2 regions of the Lactococcus sp. SK2-659 genome follow, and region 2 is predicted to be linked to the other one. Evidence: riboswitches for the same ligand, from Rfam matches in the RefSeq annotation. Region 2 holds a riboswitch; the other holds the start of a gene.
The links. A riboswitch is a leader RNA that binds a small molecule or an ion and turns the genes downstream of it on or off. The one in region 2 is predicted to bind thiamine pyrophosphate.
Positions count from the first base shown of each region.

Region 1: linked by a shared signal. The riboswitch ahead of thiT (energy-coupled thiamine transporter ThiT) and the one ahead of thiM (hydroxyethylthiazole kinase) in region 2 are both predicted to bind thiamine pyrophosphate.

Region 1 covers NZ_JAIWQZ020000002.1:409,616-419,726, forward strand. The annotation lists gene LDP15_RS09175 (ABC transporter ATP-binding protein) at 1-113, shown strand, start outside; gene LDP15_RS09180 (DUF3397 domain-containing protein) at 144-500, opposite strand; gene LDP15_RS09185 (biotin transporter BioY) at 524-1,072, opposite strand; gene LDP15_RS09190 (aminoacyl-tRNA deacylase) at 1,183-1,659, opposite strand; gene thiT (energy-coupled thiamine transporter ThiT) at 1,752-2,300, opposite strand; TPP riboswitch at 2,347-2,446, opposite strand; gene LDP15_RS09200 (MetQ/NlpA family ABC transporter substrate-binding protein) at 3,028-3,888, shown strand; gene LDP15_RS09205 (MetQ/NlpA family ABC transporter substrate-binding protein) at 4,032-4,892, shown strand; gene LDP15_RS09210 (MetQ/NlpA family ABC transporter substrate-binding protein) at 5,009-5,869, shown strand; gene LDP15_RS09215 (MetQ/NlpA family ABC transporter substrate-binding protein) at 5,888-6,748, shown strand; gene LDP15_RS09220 (methionine ABC transporter ATP-binding protein) at 6,852-7,958, shown strand; gene LDP15_RS09225 (methionine ABC transporter permease) at 7,958-8,653, shown strand; gene LDP15_RS09230 (ECF-type riboflavin transporter substrate-binding protein) at 8,701-9,249, shown strand; gene LDP15_RS09235 (ABC transporter ATP-binding protein) at 9,358-10,111, shown strand, end outside.
Region 2 covers NZ_JAIWQZ020000001.1:713,010-723,120, forward strand. The annotation lists gene LDP15_RS03355 (ABC transporter permease) at 1-700, shown strand, start outside; gene LDP15_RS03360 (LytTR family DNA-binding domain-containing protein) at 726-1,250, shown strand; gene LDP15_RS03365 (hypothetical protein) at 1,247-1,648, shown strand; gene LDP15_RS03370 (hypothetical protein) at 2,062-2,682, opposite strand; gene wecB (non-hydrolyzing UDP-N-acetylglucosamine 2-epimerase) at 2,864-3,952, shown strand; gene LDP15_RS03380 (glycosyltransferase) at 3,942-6,416, shown strand; TPP riboswitch at 6,518-6,619, shown strand; gene thiM (hydroxyethylthiazole kinase) at 6,700-7,452, shown strand; gene thiD (bifunctional hydroxymethylpyrimidine kinase/phosphomethylpyrimidine kinase) at 7,466-8,269, shown strand; gene thiE (thiamine phosphate synthase) at 8,259-8,906, shown strand; gene dltX (teichoic acid D-Ala incorporation-associated protein DltX) at 9,095-9,226, shown strand; gene dltA (D-alanine--poly(phosphoribitol) ligase subunit DltA) at 9,251-10,111, shown strand, end outside.

The sequences.
Region 1 (10,111 bases), on a different contig from region 2:
TATCTGATAAAGTTATCTACTTAGATAAAGGCAAGGTTTTAGGGTTTGATTCTCATGAAAATCTGTTAAAAAATGAAAACTATGCGTCTTTGTATCGAGAACAATTTGAATAAAAAAACTGCTCATTATAATCGGGCAGTTTTTTAATGGGTAAATGTTATCACAATAAGGATAAGATAAATAATCAAAGTAATAAAGAAGGTCAAGCGCCACCAGAGTTTTAAAAAGCGACGATAGGTAAATTGTTTATAATAAAGCAAATCAAGTAACAACAAAACAAGCGCTAAGCCAGAAATGATTAGCAGGTAGTATGGAATGATGCTGATACTTGTAACATTTTTAGAAAAAATTTGCATCCCTAAGATGAGAAATATTGTAAAAACATCTGGAATTTTTAGTTTGCGATTGGTTAAGTGACGAAGTCTAAAAAATTTGAAAATGAAAACCAATGCAATAAAGACAATAAGGGGATAAAGCGCCATAAGTACTTTTATAAACATAGACTAATTGTATCGGTTTTGCCTTAGTTTGTAAAGTATTTATTTGTGTGAGAAAGCGCACGAATAAGTGCTAAGCCAAAGATAGTAACAAGGACAGCTTTAATAATTTCAACAATGACAAATGGTGTGAATCCAAGCTTTAAGGCCAATGACCAGTCGACATTGGTAAAAAATTTGAGCCACAATGTTCCGATAACTAACATAAGCAGGTGTCCTACAATATTTATGATAAAAGCAGGGATGGTCTTATAATTAATTTGATGAAGGCCAAAAGAAATAAGGGTTCCCATTATTAAAAAGGCAATTAGAAAACCACCTGTTGGACCAAAAAGAACCGCAATTCCTGATGTCCCTCCAGTGAATACGGGAATTCCAATAAATCCTAGCAGGAGATAGAGTAAGATAGCAAAAAAAGTTTCACGCGCTTTTAGTACTGTGGCAACAAGTCCTACGGCAAGTGTTTGTAAGGTGACGGGTACAATACCAATTGGGATAGACAGAGGAGATAGAACCGCAATAATTGCTGCACCAAGAGCAATTAGGGTTAAAGAATATAATTTTGTATTTTGCATTAAGAATCCTTTGTTTTATGTATAAAATAAAATATACTAAAAAAGAAAAATTTTTGCAAACTCTTGCTCTAATAAACAAAAAATTACTGACAGAAATTCTGTCAGTAATTTTATTCTCTAATTTCAACAAATTGAGCATGAACAAAGTCAGCGAGAACTTTAGGAGCAATTTTTATGCTACGCCCAACTTCGCCAGCTGAACAAACGATAAAGTCGTGCTCTAAGGCAATAGAATCAATGAAAATTGGGAATTTTTTATTTTGCCAAATCCCCACAGGATTATTTGCACCGTGAATATAACCTGTCGTTTTTTGCAAGTCTTTTTGAGGAATCATGCTTACTTTTTTATTGCCCGAAACTTTGGCCAATTTTTTTTCTGATAAATGCTCTGTCAGTGGAAGAATGCCAATGACAGGACCAGTTTTATCGCCGATTAGTGCTAGTGTTTTATAAATATCACTGCGACTGATATCCTCAGGGAGGCTATTACTTTCTAAAGCGTTAATAGCAAGTCCAGTATGCTCAATTTTTGCCTTATCAAGAATTTGTTCTACAAGTGTTTTCTTTAATTTTTGCTTTTTAGACATAGCTTTATTATAGAAGAATTTGTGCTGACTGACAAGATAAAATAATTTTAATGACAGATTTATTTTTTTGTAAAAGTTACTGACAGATTTTATTAGTAATTGCTATAAATGAAAAGTTTAGGGAATTTTTTGACGAAAATGATCAAAATAACAAATGCAGCAATAGCAGTCAAAATTGCACTGATTCCATTGACAGCAAGAGAATAAGCCACGGCTCCCCAGCCTTTCCAAGCGTATTGGCTCCAGAAAATGATTCCGGCAATAAAATGGAAGAAGTATTTAAGAAGAACAGCAACAAAAGTTCCCAAAAGAACTGGTGCAAGTTTTAGAGGGGCTGCTTTTTGGCGGAAAAGTCCAGCAATTCCAAGTGAAACAGGGGCGATGAGATATTCAAGGAAGGCTTGAGACAAGGTTAAAATATAAGCGTGTCCAGTAATCATTGACAGAATTCCCCAGATTAATCCACCGACAAGTCCAGCTGTTAGGCCGCGACGAAAACTGAGAATAAGAATTGGGATACAGGCGATTTCAACAATAATCCAGCCATAAACAGTATTTGGAATAAGGCTGATGATGAAGGCGAGTGCCGCCATGAAGGCAATTTCCGTTAACAAACGGACATTGAACTTAGAATTAGACATAAAAAAACTCCTTTTTGATGCGCACAAAAGGAGGGTTAGAAATTAGACATTTGTCTTAACACATTCCTACGCTGGCATTACCCAGATCAGGTCAGATGGTATTTCTCGCTACTGACAGTTTTGTCAATAGACCCATTGTGCAAATATTTATTTTTACTCTTTAAGTTTAGCATATTTTAAGTTGAAAAGCATTTTTTTAAGATTGTTAATCTATTTTATAAATTAAACTTAAAAAATATTTAAGGCAACATAAAAAATCAATAATTCAAAAAAAACGAAAGTCTGTTAGAATAAGTCTATACACAAATTCGGACAAAATAAAAGCGGTCGAGTAAGTAATTGTGAAGGTCAGCACAGAGAGCTTGTAGCGGTGAGAGCAAGCCTGAGTGAAGCAATGAAAATGGCTTGATAAGCGTAGCAAGAGTGAGGTTTAACTAAGCTCTTGACGGAATGGTTCTCGTTATTGAACTTGAAAGTTGCCTTTGGGATCTGAAAATTTTCAGTGAACTAAAAAGTGCTTAAATCAAGAATGGTACCACGATATAGCTCGTTTCTTTATATGAAATGAGCTATTTTTATTTAGCATGAGCGCTTTATCTTGAAGAATTTGTTTAGTTTTAGAAAAATTAACAGGTGCACGGTTAATTTTTCTAATAGATGTAAAAGTTTATCAAAAGGGGAATAATTGATTTTGAAAAATAAATCAATTAGAAAAAAGGGAGAAGAAATGAATCCAAGAAACAGAAATATTTTAATTGTCGTTATTGTTGTTGTAATTGTTGCTATCGCTGCATTTTTCGGTTTTAATCATAAATCTGGTGAAAGTAAAACGGCAAATAAAACTGTGAATATTGGAATAATGACAGGAACAAAAGAAGATGATGCCATTTGGTCAACTGTTTCTAAAACAGCTAAAGATAAATATGGAATTACTTTAAAATTCACTCATTTTACAGATTATACACAACCAAATACAGCTTTGAAAAACGGCGATATTGATTTGAATGCCTTCCAACATTATGCTTTCTTGAATGCTTGGAATAAAGCTAATGACGGTGATTTGAAAGCAATTGGTAATACAACAATTTCACCAATTCGTCTTTATTCTAAAAAAATTACTTCATTGAGCCAAATTAAATCAGGAGATACAATTGCAGTACCTAATGACGCTTCAAATGAAAGTCGCGCACTTTATGTCTTGAAGAATGCTGGTTTGATTGGCCTTTCTGTATCAGGTGACACACTTGCGACGGTCAAAGATATTAATTCAAATCCAAAAAATTTGGTCATTAAAGAATTAGATGCGGCACAAACACCGCGTGCGCTTGATTCAATTACAGCGGCAGTAATTAATGACGATTTTGCAACAACAGCAAAATTAACGGTTGAAGAGTCTATTTATACTGAACCTGTAAACAAAGATAGCGAGCAGTGGATTAATATTATCGTTGCAAATAAAAAAGATGCTAATAACAAAATTTATAAAGAAGTTGTCAAAGCCTACCAAACTGAAGCAACGAAAAAAGCAATTGAGAAAGCTTATCCTGATAAGAGAAAAATTGCTGCTTGGGGATTGAAACTCGACTAAGTAATTTCGTTAAAAAGTAACGGTTAGGTGAAAACTTTGGAAATTTCTACTTTAGAAATTTCTGCCTTAGGGCTAATAAATTTTACTGACAGAAGACTCAAACTGATTACGAACGGTTTGGTCAGTAGAAATTGGAGAAGATTATGAATCCTAGAAATCGTAATATAATTATTGGAATAATTGTTGTTGTTATTGTAGCTATTGCTGCATTTATCGGCTTTGGTCAAAAATCTCAAGCAAATAAAACGGTAAATAAAACAGTGAAAATTGGGATAATGACAGGAACAAAAGAAGATGACAGCATTTGGCAAACGGTATCTAAAACTGCTAAAGATAAATATGGAATTACTTTGAAATTCACACACTTTACGGATTATACTCAGCCAAATACAGCATTGAAAAATGGCGATATTGACTTAAATGCCTTTCAACATTATGCTTTCTTAAAAGCATGGAATAAAGCAAATAATGGCAATTTAGTGGCGATTGGGGATACAGTGATTTCGCCAATCAGTGTTTACTCAAAACAGCTCAAAAATATTTCAGATATCAAAGAGGGTGGAACCATTGCGGTACCAAATGATGCTTCTAACGAAAGTCGTGCCCTTTATGTCTTGAAATCTGCGGGCTTGATTAAATTGGATGTTTCTGGTCAAACACTGGCGACAGTCAAAGATATTACATCAAATCCAAAAAATTTGGTCATTAAAGAACTGGATGCTTCACAAACTGCGCGTGCTTTGGATTCTGTTGATGCTGCGGTTATCAATAATAATTATGCCGTTACTGCTGGTTTAAAGAAATCTGATGCCATTTTTACAGAACCAGTTAATAAAGATAGCCAACAATGGATTAATATTATTGTTACTAATAAAAAAGACGAAAACAACACTGTTTATAAAGATGTTGTCAAAGCTTATGAAACAGAAGCAACCAAAAAAACTATTGCTAAAGCTTATCCGGACAAGAGTACAATCCCTGCTTGGGGCTTGAAATTAAAATAATTGTTTTTAATACTCAAATAAGTCTCTCTTCATTGAGAGGCTTATCGTTCAAAGAAGGTCTGAACACTTGTGAAATAGAATATTTTATAAGTATTCAGTAGAATTTGGGGAAAAATTTGAATCCGAAAAATAGAAATATTATTGTTGCACTCGCAGTGATTATCGTTGTTGCTTTGGTTGCTTTCTTTAGTTTAAATCATCAAGCAAGTAAAAAATCAACCACTCAAAAAATAGTTAAGGTTGGAATCATGAGTGGGGACAAGCAAGACCAAGAGGTTTGGAAATCAGTAGCTAAAACCGCCAAAGAAAAATATGATTTAAAGCTAAAATTTGTTTATTTTTCTGATTATAATCAACCTAATGAAGCACTTCTTTCGGGAGATATTGATGTCAATGCCTTTCAATCTTATAATTATGTGAAAACTTGGAATAAAGCACATAAGAGTGATATTGTGGCAGTAGGAAATACTTATATTACACCAATGCACATTTATTCAAAAGAAGTCAGCAAATTGTCAGATTTAAAAGAAGGGTCAACCGTTGCAATACCAAACGATGCTTCAAATGAAAGTCGGGCATTGTTCGTGCTCCAAAGTGCAGGTTTGATTAAATTGACAACAAGTGATTCTAGCAAATTAGTTGGTTTGCCAGATATCACAGAAAATCCGCATCAATTGAAATTCAAAGAAGTGGATGCAAGTCAAACACCACGTGCGCTTGATTCTGTTTCCATTTCGGTGGTTAACTATAACTATGCAACCGCAGCTAGCTTACCAAATTCTGAATCTGTCTATATGGAACCTCTCAACAAAACTTCTGCTCAATACATTAACTTTATTGCTGTGACAAGTAAAGAAAAAAATAATAAAGTTTACAAAGAAGTTGCCAAGGCTTATGCTTCAAAAGCGACAGAAAAAGCAATCAAAGAACAATATCCAGATGGCGGAGAATTGCCAGCTTGGAACTTGAAACTTTGAAAATGAAAGGATTTATTTATGAATCCAAGAAATCGAAAAATTCTTTTTGGAAGCTTGCTTTTGCTGGTTATTATCGTGGGACTAATTACTTTTACTTTAAGGCAAGGAAAAAGCAAATCTACTTCTGTCAGTAAAATCGTAAAAATAGGTCTGATGCCTGGTGGGAAACAAGAAGATGCCATTTGGAAACAAGTTCAAAAAAATGCTAAAGACCAATTTGGGATTACTTTAAAATTTGTCAATTTTACTGATGGAGATCAGCCCAATAAAGCTTTGACTAACCATGAAGTGGACCTCAATGCCTTTCAACATTACGCTTACTTGAAATCATGGAATAAAGCTAATAATGGAAATATCATATCAATTGGTGATACAATTATTACGCCGATTCATTTGTATTCGACAAAGTATAAAAATGTGACGGAAATTCCTGATAAAAGTACGATTGCTATCCCAAATGATGTTACCAATGAAAGCCGCGCCCTTTATGTTTTAAAAAATGCAGGACTCATTAAACTTGATACTTCTAGAGGAGCATTAGCAACGGTTAAAGATATCAGAGATAATCCGAAAGGCTTAATTATCAAAGAAATTGATGCAAGTCAAACCCCACGTGCGCTTGATTCTGTTGCTGCAGCAGTCATTAATTATAATTTTGCTATTTCAGCAAAAATTTCGGAGAAAGAATCAATTTATCAAGAACCTTTAAATGAAGATTCAGCTCAATGGATTAATTTTATTGCGGCAAATCAGTCTGATAAAAATAATAAAGTTTATAAAGAAGTGGTCAAAGCTTATGAGCAAAAAAATATCGCTGATACCATTAAAAAAGAATATCCAGATGGTGGAGAACTCCCCGCTTGGAATTTAAAATTGTAACTAAGAAAACTCGTCAGAGACGAGATTTTCTGTCAGTACTGACAAAAGAGAAAATAACTTTGTCAGTACTGACAGAGAATGAAAAAAGATAAAGGAAAACAATATGACAGCAATTATTGAATTAAATAATCTTTCTGTACAATTTCATCAGAAAGGACGATTAGTCACAGCAGTAAAAGATGCTACTTTACACATTGAAAAAGGGGATATTTATGGAGTAATTGGTTATTCTGGGGCTGGTAAATCAACTTTGGTCAGAACCATTAATCTCCTTCAAAAACCGACCAAAGGTCAAATTGTGATTAATGGTGAGAAGATTTTTGATAGTGAAAATCCTGTAAAATTTACTGGCGCGAAATTACGTGAGTTTCGTCAAAAGATTGGGATGATTTTTCAACATTTTAATCTTTTAAGTGAAAAAACCGTTTTTAATAACGTGGCTTTTGCTTTACAGCATAGCCAAATCGAAGATGAAAACGGAAAAAAACGTTATCTTACAAAAAAAGAAAAAACGGATAAAGTGACCGAATTATTAAAATTGGTTGATTTAGAAGAGCTTTCTGATAAGTATCCAGCTCAGCTTTCTGGAGGACAAAAACAGCGGGTTGCTATTGCGCGTGCGCTTGCTAATGACCCTGAGATTTTGATTTCAGATGAAGGAACATCAGCACTTGATCCAAAAACAACCAATCAAATCTTAGATTTACTTAAATCTCTTCATGAAAAATTAGGAATCACAGTTGTTTTAATTACACATGAGATGCAAGTGGTTAAGGAAATTGCTAATAAAGTAGCTGTTATGCAAAATGGTGAAATCATTGAACAAAATTCATTAATTGATATTTTTGCACAACCTAAAGAAGCTTTGACGAAACAATTTATTGAAACAACAAGTTCGGTCAATCGTTTTATTGCCAGTCTTTCTAGAACAGAACTTCTGGCACAATTAGCAGATGACGAAGAATTAATTCACTTAGATTATTCAGGTTCAGAGCTTGAAGACCCTGTGGTTTCTGATATTACGAAAAAATTTGATGTAACAACCAACATTTTCTATGGTAATGTTGAGTTACTTCAAGGACAACCTTTTGGTTCATTAGTTTTGACCTTAAAAGGTTCAAGTGAACATCGGGCTGCCGCAAAGGCATATTTTGTTGAAAGACATTTAAAATTTGAAGTTTTAGGTAAAATTGAAAGGACGGTAGACTAATGGCAGAATGGTTTGCACATACATTTCCTAATGTGGTTTATTTAGGATGGACAGGTGAGACGGGTTGGTGGACAGCAATTGTTCAAACGCTTTATATGACATTTATTTCAGCACTTATTGGTGGTTTATTGGGATTGATATTTGGAATTGGTGTTGTGGTGACTGCTGAAGATGGGATTACACCTAATCGACCATTATTTTGGATTTTAGATAAAATTGTTTCTATCGGACGGGCTTTTCCCTTTATTATCTTATTAGCAGCAATTGCTCCCTTGACTAAAATTTTGGTGGGGACGCAGATTGGTGTTACTGCGGCTTTAGTTCCATTGGCTCTAGGAGTGGCTCCTTTTTATGCCAGACAAGTTCAAGCTTCGCTTGAGTCTGTTGACCATGGAAAAGTTGAAGCAGCTCAAACGGTGGGAGCTGATTTTCTCGATATTGTTTTCACGGTCTATCTTCGTGAAGAATTAGCTAGTTTAATTCGTGTTTCAACCGTTACTTTAATTTCCTTGATTGGTTTGACTGCAATGGCTGGTGCGATTGGAGCTGGTGGACTAGGAAATACGGCCATTTCTTATGGATATAATCGCTTTGCCAATGATGTGACTTGGTTTGCAACCATTTTAATCTTGATTTTTGTTTTATTGGTTCAGCTTGTTGGGGATTTCTTAGCTAGACGGGTTTCACATCGATAATTTATCAAATAATTTTAGATAAAAATATTTTATAAAAAGGAGAAACAATGAAAAATAACTCTGTAAAAATTGTTGTTGCCACTGGGATTGGGGCTGCTTTGTTTGTGATTATTGGTTGGCTAATTAATATTCCTACACCAATTCCAAATACTAGTATTCAATTGCAATATGCGGTCCTTGCCCTATTTTCAGCCTTATTTGGCCCTTTAGCTGGTTTCTTGATCGGATTTATTGGTCATGCCCTTAAAGATTCATTTCTCTATGGTGCGCCTTGGTGGACTTGGGTTTTAGGCTCAGGTTTGATGGGCTTATTTCTAGCTTTTGGAGTTAAAAGAGAAACTTTGACTCAAGGAATTTTTGGAAATAAAGAAATCATTCGTTTTAATCTTGTTCAATTTTTAGCCAATGTCGTAGTTTGGGGAATTATTGCGCCAATTGGGGATGTTTTAGTTTATAGTGAACCGGCAAATAAGGTCTTCACACAAGGAATTGTTGCTGGTTTAGTAAATGCATTGACTATTGCCGTAGCAGGAACTTTACTACTCAAACTCTATGCTGCTACCAGAACCAAATCTGGCTCACTCGATAAAGAATAAAAAGCTCCAGATATGCTAAAATAAAAGCAGCAAATATTTGCTGCTTTTACGCTTGTATCGGTTTAATAAAGCACAAAAAATAAAGTATCTCTAAAAAGAAGGATAAAAATGGAAGCCTTAATTTCGTTCAAAGATTTTACATTTAAATATGATTTACAAAAAAATCCAACTTTAAAAAAGATTAATTTGGAAATATTTCCTGGGGAAAAAGTACTGATTGTCGGTCCTTCTGGTTCAGGTAAATCAACGATTGGATCTTGTCTTAATGGGATTTTGCCTCATTTACATAAAGGAGAAGCAAGTGGGGAACTCTCAATTGCTGGTTTGCCCTTTGGGACTTCAATTGCTGAATTATCTGAAAAGGTGTCGACGATTTTACAAGATACTGATGGACAGTTTATTGGTTTGAGCGTTGCTGAGGATATTGCTTTTGCTTTGGAAAATGATGGTCTGATTCATGATGAACTGGTCAGTAAAGTGGCCTATTGGTCAGACAAAACAGAAACAAAGAAACTCTTGAATCATCGCCCCCAAGATTTGTCGGGAGGACAAAAGCAGCGGGTTTCTTTAGCTGGTGTTTTGATTGATGAATCGCCAATTTTGCTTTTTGATGAACCTTTAGCCAATTTGGACCCGCAAACTTGCTTAGAAACAATGGCTTTGATTAAGGATATTCATGAAAATAATGAAGTCACTACGATTATCATCGAACACCGAATCGAAGAAGTTTTACCGCTAGGCATTGATAAAATTGTCGTGGTTAACGACGGCGAAATTGTTGCAACTGGAAGTCCTGCTGAATTATTAAAAACAGAAATTTTTAATGAAAATTCATTACGCGAGCCCCTCTATCTCTCAGCAT
Region 2 (10,111 bases):
TTTGAGACGAACACTACGAGATATAAGATATATTGGCTTCATAGTTATATTACCTATTATTTTTTATGTTATGTTTACCGCTATTTTTGCTAAAAATGCTGCAGTGAATGACTTGGCATGGAGTAAATATTCTTTAATTTCAATGCTTTCTTTTGGAATTGTTGGAAATGCGATAAATCTTTTAGGCACACGAATTGCCAATGAACGTCAAGATAAATGGATGGATTTTATTAAAGTATCTCCAATATCTAGCCTATATTACAATGTCAGTTTTGTCATTACTTTTCTTGTTATATCATTACTAACGATGTTTCTGCTCTTTGTAACAGCCTTTTTTTGGCAAGGCGTTACATTTTCGATTATGGACTATCTAGGGATTGCGATTTTATTACTTTTAGGGAGCATTCCATTTTTACTTTTTGGTGTAATAGTTGGTTATCTTGGAAGTGCGGCTCAACCAGTGGGGACCATGTTGTATTTAGTCCTTTCTTTTCTAGGAGGATTATGGATGCCTGTTGTTGCTATGCCTGATAAAATCCAAGGCATTGCTAAGTTATTACCTACATTTTCACTTGCAAGCTTAGGATGGAATTTTTTATCAAATACTTCTACTGTAAAACCATTTTTAATTCTGTTTATTTACTTTATTTGTGCGGTTCTAGTTTTAGTGATTATATGGAAAAAACAACAAAAGCAATAACACTACATTGTGATATAATCATACTATGAAAATTTTTTCGGAATTAGATGATAATATTACAAAATTGGAAAAGAAGTTAAAGAGTTGGGATAGAGTCCCATTAGATGTATGTCTTACCGAAGGGAAGAAGCAACAAGCTACTCTTGAGTTCATGAATTATACTCAATCAGAAATTGAGGCTTTTTTTGGAAATTATATTATTTCAACGGTGAAAGAAGCCTTTTTAGGAGTACAAGTATCAGGGATAAATAAAGATACTTACAAGAAAGTTGCTTTTAAAGATATTTTATATTTTGAAGCTATCGGTGATAAACTCTTTGCATACACAAAAAAGGAAGCTTTCTTGATTAAAAACAAACTGTATGAAGTTGAAGAGATTAGTCCTAGTTTTGTAAGGATTAATAAATCAAATGTGGTGAATGTTTTGGCAGTTGATAAGATTTCTCCTTCCTTAAATAGTCACCTTACCTTATGGTTGACAGATGGCCAAGATTTGGAAGTAAGTAGAAAGTATAAAAAAATATTTTTGAATTATCTGGAGGAAAAATGAAAATCATTAAAGCTTTCGGTTGGGTTGTGGTATTAGGAGCGTTGTTCAATCTCTATTTCTCACTTATAAATGGGAGTATTGGAGATGTAGTTAGTTTTGTCGTTTTTTTGGGTTGCGGTTTATTAGGATATCTATCAATTAGTCTTTTATTTCAAAAAAATAAATCATTTCAAAATTCATTTACTATCCAAATTATAACGATATTCATTATTTGTACGATATTAGAAATTGTATATGGCTTATTAGTAGGACTGAAAATAAGTTCTATTTTCATGATGATTCTTCTGGGGATTCCAATTGTTTTTATTGGATTTGTCTATTGGTGGCAATATAGTAAAAGAATAAATAACAAGCTACTGAAAAAGCAACAAAGTCTTCTTAAAGAAGAGAAAGTATAAATGTCTTAAAATTAACTATAGATTATTTAATAAAAAATCTGTCTTAACTGACAGTTTTTTTATTTAGCAATTTCATTTAGTTTCTGAGGGTTAAATTGCGGAGTTTTTCAAGGGGTTTTAATATTGTTAAATATAATAAAGTAAATCATTAAATTTTGAAGGGAAAAATAAGTGTATATGAATTTTATCAAATTTACATTTTTAGTGAGTATTTTTATTGTATTATCAATAGGCAACATAATTGAAGGAGATGCGGAAATAAAAACAGCTGCGGATGCACAGAATCAATCACACTTAAATAAGAATTTTATTCTTGTTTAAAAAGAAAATTGAATATTATCGATTTTCTATTAAAAATACTACCAAGTCTTTTCTTGGTAGTATTTTTTTTGCTATCTCTGAGTCTCAAATTTTCAAAATACTTCTTCAAATAGAGCAATTAGTTTAACTGGCCCAATACCAGCAGGAATAATCGTATATGGTTCAAAAATTGTTTGTTCAGTTGAATCGACGATGCTTGTCCAACCGGCAAACTCGTAGCCACGCAACTCGGGTTTTAGATAGGGAATGAAATTTTTTTCAACTGTTCGTACATCTGAGGGGTGGGTCCAAGAGAGTTCGACCTTGTTTATTGTACGAGAAGAATAGCGAATTTCGTACTCTAAAGGAGTCCACTGGGCATATAAATCATATTCTTTACCAACATTTTCAAGATAATCACCTGCAGTCCAAAGGAAATCGGGTCTTATTCCTGTTTTGTGCAAGGCAGAATTTTCACCAGCGTAGAGTGCAGCTTGCTCGCGGGAGATATTATGCGGGATCACATAATGACTATCGCGAACAATTTTCCAACCTTCAAAGTGGTAACCAGGCAGAGTGAGCGAAAAATCAGCAATTTCATGTTCTGTTTGACTAGCGTCTGAACTGATTGTCAATCCGACTTGTCGCTTATTATCAAAAATAGGCTGATAATCTTGTCTATTTTCAAACTTGACAGATGGACTAGTGCCACTATTTTTAATAAAGTTTTTCATTTTATCAGTGATGTTAAAATAATAGGCTAATAAATTCCAAATTTAATCCTATTCCATGCAATATATTTGCTCTTGAAACCAATATCTATTAGAATAGATGTAAAATAGGAAATAAACTACAACAGGAATAATTCTAGATGAAGCAAAAAGTATATTTTTAAAAATAGATGGTGAGGTAGAGATGAAAAAGTTACTTTTTATATTTGGGACTAGGCCAGAATTTATTAAAGTTTATCCAGTAATCCAGGAGGCGAAAAGGCAAGGGAATCCAATTGTACTGATTAACACAGGGCAGCACAAAGAAATGCTCAATGAACTTTTAGATGAATTTTCTGTGGAAGTTGATTACGATTTAAAAATCATGGAAAAAAATTCTGGTTTATCAGAAATTGTGGCAGGATCAATCAGCGGTCTTGACCCAATTATTAAAAAGGAACAACCAGATGTCATCTTAGTTCATGGTGATACTGCAGCTACTTTGTCTGGAAGTTTGGTTGCTTATTTTAATCAGATAAAGTTGGCACATATTGAAGCAGGTTTGCGAACTTACAATAAATTTTCACCATTTCCTGAAGAAATGAATCGTCAAATTGTTGGTTTGATGGCTGATTATCATTTTACACCAACGGAAATGACGAAAGAAAATCTTTTAAAAGAAGGAAAGCCAAAAAATCAGGTTTTTGTAGTTGGAAACAGTGCTATAGATATGTTTCAGTATACTTTAAAGGATGATTATACAAATGAAGCTTTATCATGGCAAGCTGACAAGAAAATGGTTTTAGTGACAGCTCACCGTCGTGAAAATTTGAGTGATTTAGAAGAAATTTTTGATGGAATTGCAGAGATTGCTGATGAATTTAAAGAAACACATAAAATCATTTATCCAATTCATATGAATCCAATCATTCGTGAAAAAGCGCAAAAATTACTGGAACATAGTAATATTAAAATCATTGACCCGCTGGATACAATTAACTTTCATAATGTGATGCGTCATGCCGAGTTGATTTTAACTGACTCTGGTGGAATTCAAGAAGAAGCGGCTTTCTTAGGAATTCCAGTGCTTGTTTTACGTGATACAACTGAAAGACCCGAAGGTGTACTGGCTGGTACTTTAAAGCTTGTGGGGACTTCAAAAGAAAATATTGTTAATGAGACTCGGACTTTACTGACAGACAAGACTAAATATGAAAGGATGTCAGGAAGTAAGAATCCTTATGGTGATGGAACGACTTCCTTACAGATTATTAATATTCTAAATGAAAAATAAAAAAATTAATTTAAAGTCTTTCCAGTCTGTCTGTCTCATTTTTATCTTCCTTTTTAATTTTGAGTTTATTTTCCGCTTATCAAATTTTACTTCTAGAGAAAAATTCTTTACCATTCTCTTTTTTGTGGCTCCTTTGATGCTTAGCTCATTTTTTATCATTACGGATAGCGAAAAAATTCCGAATTCAGTTAGAAATTTGAGTATTCTCGGTGTCTTTGGTTTCCTGATGTATGGTTCCAATCGCTTAATCGTCTCCTTGACTTACCTCATAGGTGGGGAACATGCTGTTCCACAGTTATTTTCCTTCCGATTTTTAATTGCTATCTTCATTTTACTTTGTTGTGCTTTAGCTTATTATGTTTCAACAAAGAAGAGGTTAATTTATAAATTAGCAACATTGATTGCTTCTTTGTGGTTCGTTACATTGCCAATTATAACGATTCAATTCATTATTAAATTCTTGGTTGAACATGAGGGGTTTGATTTCTCGATTGTCAGTAATATGGATATCAGGTATCTGATCGTACCATTTATGCCAATCATGTATTTGAGTTTTTGTAAATTTAGTGGGATTGATGCCAAACAATTAGGAAAGAATATCAAATATACGGTTTATGTGCTCTTAGTTGTCTACATCGTTGCATTAATCGTTTATTCAGGAACTCAAGTAAATATTACCTTTAATTTTGCACAAGAAGGTTTCTTTAATAGCATTGAGCTTAATTATAATGTCTTTTTGGCACATTGGATAGAAGGATTGACTGTATTTTCTCAATTCGTCCTACCAATTATTGCTTTTGCTTTAGTTATTGGATATAAAGGAGAAAAATCAAAGAAAAAGATACTGTCATTAAAACCAATTTATGTATTAATACTGGTTGTTCTAGGAGTTTATGCTTATCTTTTCCTTCTTAATCCACCAACTAATTTTATTCATTTTAATAACAAAATTTTCAATAGTTATTTTGCGCTACAAATTTTTGAAGTTGTTGTGATTATGCTTTTGACAATCTATACAGGTTTGAAAAAATTTATCAGACCAAGAACGAAGATCTTACTATATATTGGTTCAAGCTTGCCTTTCCTCTATTTATATATTGTAAGATATCATTATTGGAAACAAAGCTATTTGGTTTTTGATATTTTTGACCGTATCAATTATATTTTCTTTATTTTTTCAGTTTTCGTATTTCTTTACTTTACGGTAGAAGCCGTTATTTTGTGGTATTCATATAATAAAAGACAAAAGATAACGGCATTAGATTTCAAAGATGAGAAAATAAAAAAACAATTTCATATTTACGTTTTGATTCCGTGTTTGAATGAAGAATTGGTTATTCAAACGACTTTGAAAAGTATTTTGAAAAATAATTATGAGAATTTGGTAGTAACTGTTATTGATGATGCAAGTGATGATCGGAGCTTAGAAAAAATTTCTGAAATTCAAGATTCTCGATTGAATGTTCTAAGACGTATTAAACCTAATGCGCAAAAAGGAAAAGGGACGGCTTTGAATTGGGCTTATTATCAAATTAGTGAGCAAATTCAAGAAGCTGGAATTGCTCCGGAGGATGTTCTTATTGCGATAATTGATGCCGATACAAAACTTGATAACAATTATTTTGAAAAAGTAAATATGGCTTTCAATCATGATGCAAAGCTTACTGGTTTGCAATCCAAGGTTCGTGTTACCAATTTGCTTAAAGATGCTTCACAAGACTTGGAATTTTCTGAAATTATCAATGCGACACAGATGTTTCGGACTTTGACCAATACAGTTGCTTTTGGTGGAAATGGACAGTTCTGTAAATTAAGTACTCTTCAGGCATTGAATGAAGACCCTTGGACAGATTCACTTGTTGAAGATTTTGATTTATCAACTCGTCTCTTTCTGTCAGATATTGAAGTTAAAAATGCTCAATTCGATGATATTTACATTGAACAAACAGGGATTATCAATGATAATGAGGCTTTGGTTAAACAACGAGTGCGGTGGGCACAGGGAAATATTCAATCTTCAAAATATATTTTGCCGACGATTCGGTCAAAAAAATTGCAGAATAAACAGAAGTTTGAATTATTGATGACCTTACTGAAACCTTGGCTAATGGGAATTGAATATATTATTGTAATTTATACACTGATTATGATTGTTAATTCTGCTATCTTATCAGGGATTACTCAATCACTTAAAATTGTTGTTTTGCTTTTTATCGTGATGTCAATTTATATTATCTTTGTGAATTTTGTATGGGCTATTCTTTATAACAAAGGAAAATCTCAAGAAAAAACAAGGGTGTGGGATGTAGTGAAAGATACTGTTAATCTGACGAAATTTCTACTTATTTTAACTCAAATTTATCCGCAGTCAGCCATTCGATATTTCAACTCTAAAAATGATTGGGTAAAAACTAATCGGCAAGAAGAAAGTGTTGACCCTCATATTGATGAGCATAAAAAATAAGAAAAACCTGCCTTTTGGGCTAGGTTTTTTCTTTTGTAGATTTGCGAAATTAGTTTTTTTAGTTTAAATATGTTAAAGTAGTTGTAGTTTTAAAAATAAATCAATCACACAATGGGTACTGGTAAAACTAAAATTACCGGTTGAGAAAGACCATCAGACTTGAACAGGTTAAGACCTGCGTAAGAATGTGTCCGAGTTTTAATTGTATTTTCTTTATGAAAATCTTTTAGCTTACTTTCTTATCATACTAGAGCCCTCCTTGTGTTAATAAAGGAGTTTTTTGATGTCAATTTTAGAAAAGATTCAAGAAAAACAACCACTTATCTTAAATTTAGCGAATTTTGTAACTCCACAAAGAGTTGCGGATGCGATTAGTTTTGCTGGTGGTTCACCATTAATGACTGCGGAAATTTCAGAAAGTGAAACTTTAGTTGAAATTGCAGATGCTGTAATGGTTAATATTGGTACCATTTCAGAAAAGGATTATCCGCTTTTTTTGACTATTTGTCAGTTAGCAAATCAAAAGCACAAACCTTTAATTTTGGACCCAGTTGCTGTCAATGTCCCTTTTAGAGCAAATTTTGTCAAAAGATTAATGCAAGAGGTAAAATTTGATATCATTCGTGGGAATTCAGCGGAAATTGCTTGGTTTGCTGATAAAGAAAGCTTGAACAAAGGAATTGATGCACTTGAGTCAAATTTAGAAGTTGAGCACGCGCGAGTTGCTGCTCAAAAAACAGGGGCAGTCATTATTCAAACTGGAAAAGTTGATGTTATTTCTAATGGGTTCGAGGAATTATTTGTTGAAACTGATAGTCCACTTTTTAAAATTAATGTTGGCTGTGGGGACATGCTGTCAGCAATTGTTGGAACTTTTGCGGCTGTATCTGATGATTTATTTAAGGCGGCTCATGAAGCGACAGAATTCTTCGGTGAATCTGGTGTGCAAGCTACTGAGCAAGTAGAAAATCTACCAGGAAATTTTGTGAATCGTCTTCTTGATAAAATTTATCAAGCAACGCAAGAGGTTATATAAGGGAGAAAAAGAAATGATTGATGTTTCTCAAGTTGTGACAATCGCTGGAATTGATTCTTCTGGTGGGGCTGGTATTAATGCCGACCTGAAAACTTTTCATTATCAAAAAGTATATTCGGCAACGATTGTGACAGGGTTGACAGCGCAAAATACCTATGGGGTACAAGAAATTTTACCGACAAATAAAGCTTTTATTTTGGCTCAATTTGACTCTGTATTTTCTGATTTGGAAATTTCGGCAGCTAAAACGGGGGCACTTTTTGATACTGCTCAAGTTGAAGCGGTAATTCAAGGCTTGAAAAAATATAAACCGAAGCATTTGCTGGTTGATCCGGTAATGGTGGCTAAAGGCGGGGCAATTCTTTTGACAAGAGAAGCCATTGATTTGATAAAAAATGAATTGTTACCTTTAGCAGAATTGGTCACTCCCAATTTGGAAGAGGCAGAGGTTATGTGTGGCTATAAAATTACTGACGAAAAGGAAATTTTAAAAGCCCTTCATGATATTCAAAAGTTAGGTGCTAAAAATGTGCTGATTAAAGGGGGACATGGTAATGGAGAACTGGTCAGAGATTATTTATTGATGACAGATGGTTCTGTTAGTACTTATGACTTTAAAAGATTACTGACAGAAAGAACACACGGAACCGGAGATACACTTTCTTCTTATATTACAGCTCATTTAGCTTTAGGAGAAGATTTAAAAGAAGTGATGCCAAAAGCTAAATTGTTTATTAATGAAGCTATTTCACAAACAATTAATGTTGGTCACGGTCATGGACCGTTAAACCATTGGGTGACAATTAATGAAAAATAAAATTTTAGACCTGAGGGCGTATTTTATTGCTGGCCCACAAGATTTTCCAAAACTTTCAATTGATGATGCAGTCGATAAAATTTCTGTAATCATAAAAAGTGGGGTAACGGTTTATCAATTTCGTGATAAGGGAACAATTTATAAAAATAATAATCAACGATTAGAAGTAGCAAAAAGACTACAAGGAGTAGCTCAGAAAGCGGCTGTTTCTTTTATTGTGAATGATGATGTTGAATTAGCGCGTGAATTGTCAGCTGACGGGATTCATGTCGGACAAGACGATGATTCTGTCAGTAAAATTCGCGAGCTGATTGGCCAAGAAATGTGGGTAGGACTTTCTGTCAGTAATGATATGGAATTAGAAAGCGCTCAAAAGAGTGGGGCTGACTATTTGGGAATTGGTCCAATTTATCCAACAAATAGCAAGTCCGACGCAGCAGAACCAATTGGGATTGACCATTTAAGAAAAATGCTTGAGCATAATCAATTACCAACTGTTGGAATTGGTGGAATTACTGAAAATTCACTGACAGAGCTTTCAAAAATTGGTCTGGGTGGAGTTGCGGTAATTTCTTTGCTGACAGAATCCGAAAATTACAAAAATATGGTTCAAAAAATTAAGCAAAATATTAGATGAAAAAGATGTTGTACCCTTAAAAATACAACAAAACAAAATGATTCCGTTTTCTTTTTATTATATAAATTAAACTTACACAAATGTAAGTTTTTTTTCTTTAATAAATGTTATAATCAGAGTCATAAATGATATGAGATTAACTGAGTATTCTAAAACCTCTTATTGATTTATATTTAAAAGGAGTTCCAATGGACAAGAAAAAAGAAATTCGTCTATTTTTGGCTAAAACAGTATTTTACTTTATAATTATTTTAATTCTGCTCTATCTTTATTCCTACAGTCATACTGGCGGAGCGCACTTTATCTATAACGAATTTTAGAGAGAATTATTGAAGGAATTAATTATGAAATTATTAGAACAAATTTTTGAAATTGCAAAAAATGAACCAGACCTCATCGTACTTGCCGAGCGTGAGCAGAAATTTACCTATCGTCAATTATTTGCCGCGGTTTCACATATCTCAGAACAAATCAATGACCGCAATTTAAATCAGCGTCCAATCTTGATTTTCGGTAAAAACGATTTTATCACTTTAGCGGCCATGCTTGCGACAAATTTAACTGGTCACGCTTATATTCCTGTTGATGCTCACACACCATTTGAGCGGACAGAAATGATTAAATCAGCGGCAAAACCAGCGGCGGTACTCACTACAGTTGAGCTGTCAGCAGATTTTGAAGCACTTTTTACTGACAGAATTTCTCTTGAACTTACTGACCAGATTTTGACTGACAAACTTCCAGCACTTGATTTTTCTAAATCTGTTTCTGGAAATGACAGCAATTATATTATTTATACTTCTGGAACAACAGGAGTACCAAAAGGTGTTGAAGTCAGTCATGATAATCTTGTGACTTTCACCAATTGGATGAACAATGATTTTATGAAAATTGAAAATAATCAAATCTTGTCACAAGCCCTTTACAGCTTTGATTTATCAATTTTCAGCTTGTATCCAAGTCTTACAACTGGCGGAACATTAATTTCACTCTCACGTGACGAAACAACCAACTTCAAATTACTTTTTGAGCGTTTGAACAAAACGGTCATTAATACTTGGATTTCAACACCATCATTTGTTGATATTTGCTTATTGGACCCTTCGTTCACTGAGAAAGAACACCCTCAATTAGTTCAATTTATTTTCTGCGGTGAAGAATTAACAAAGAAAACAGCAGAAAAATTACTGACAGCTTTTCCGTCA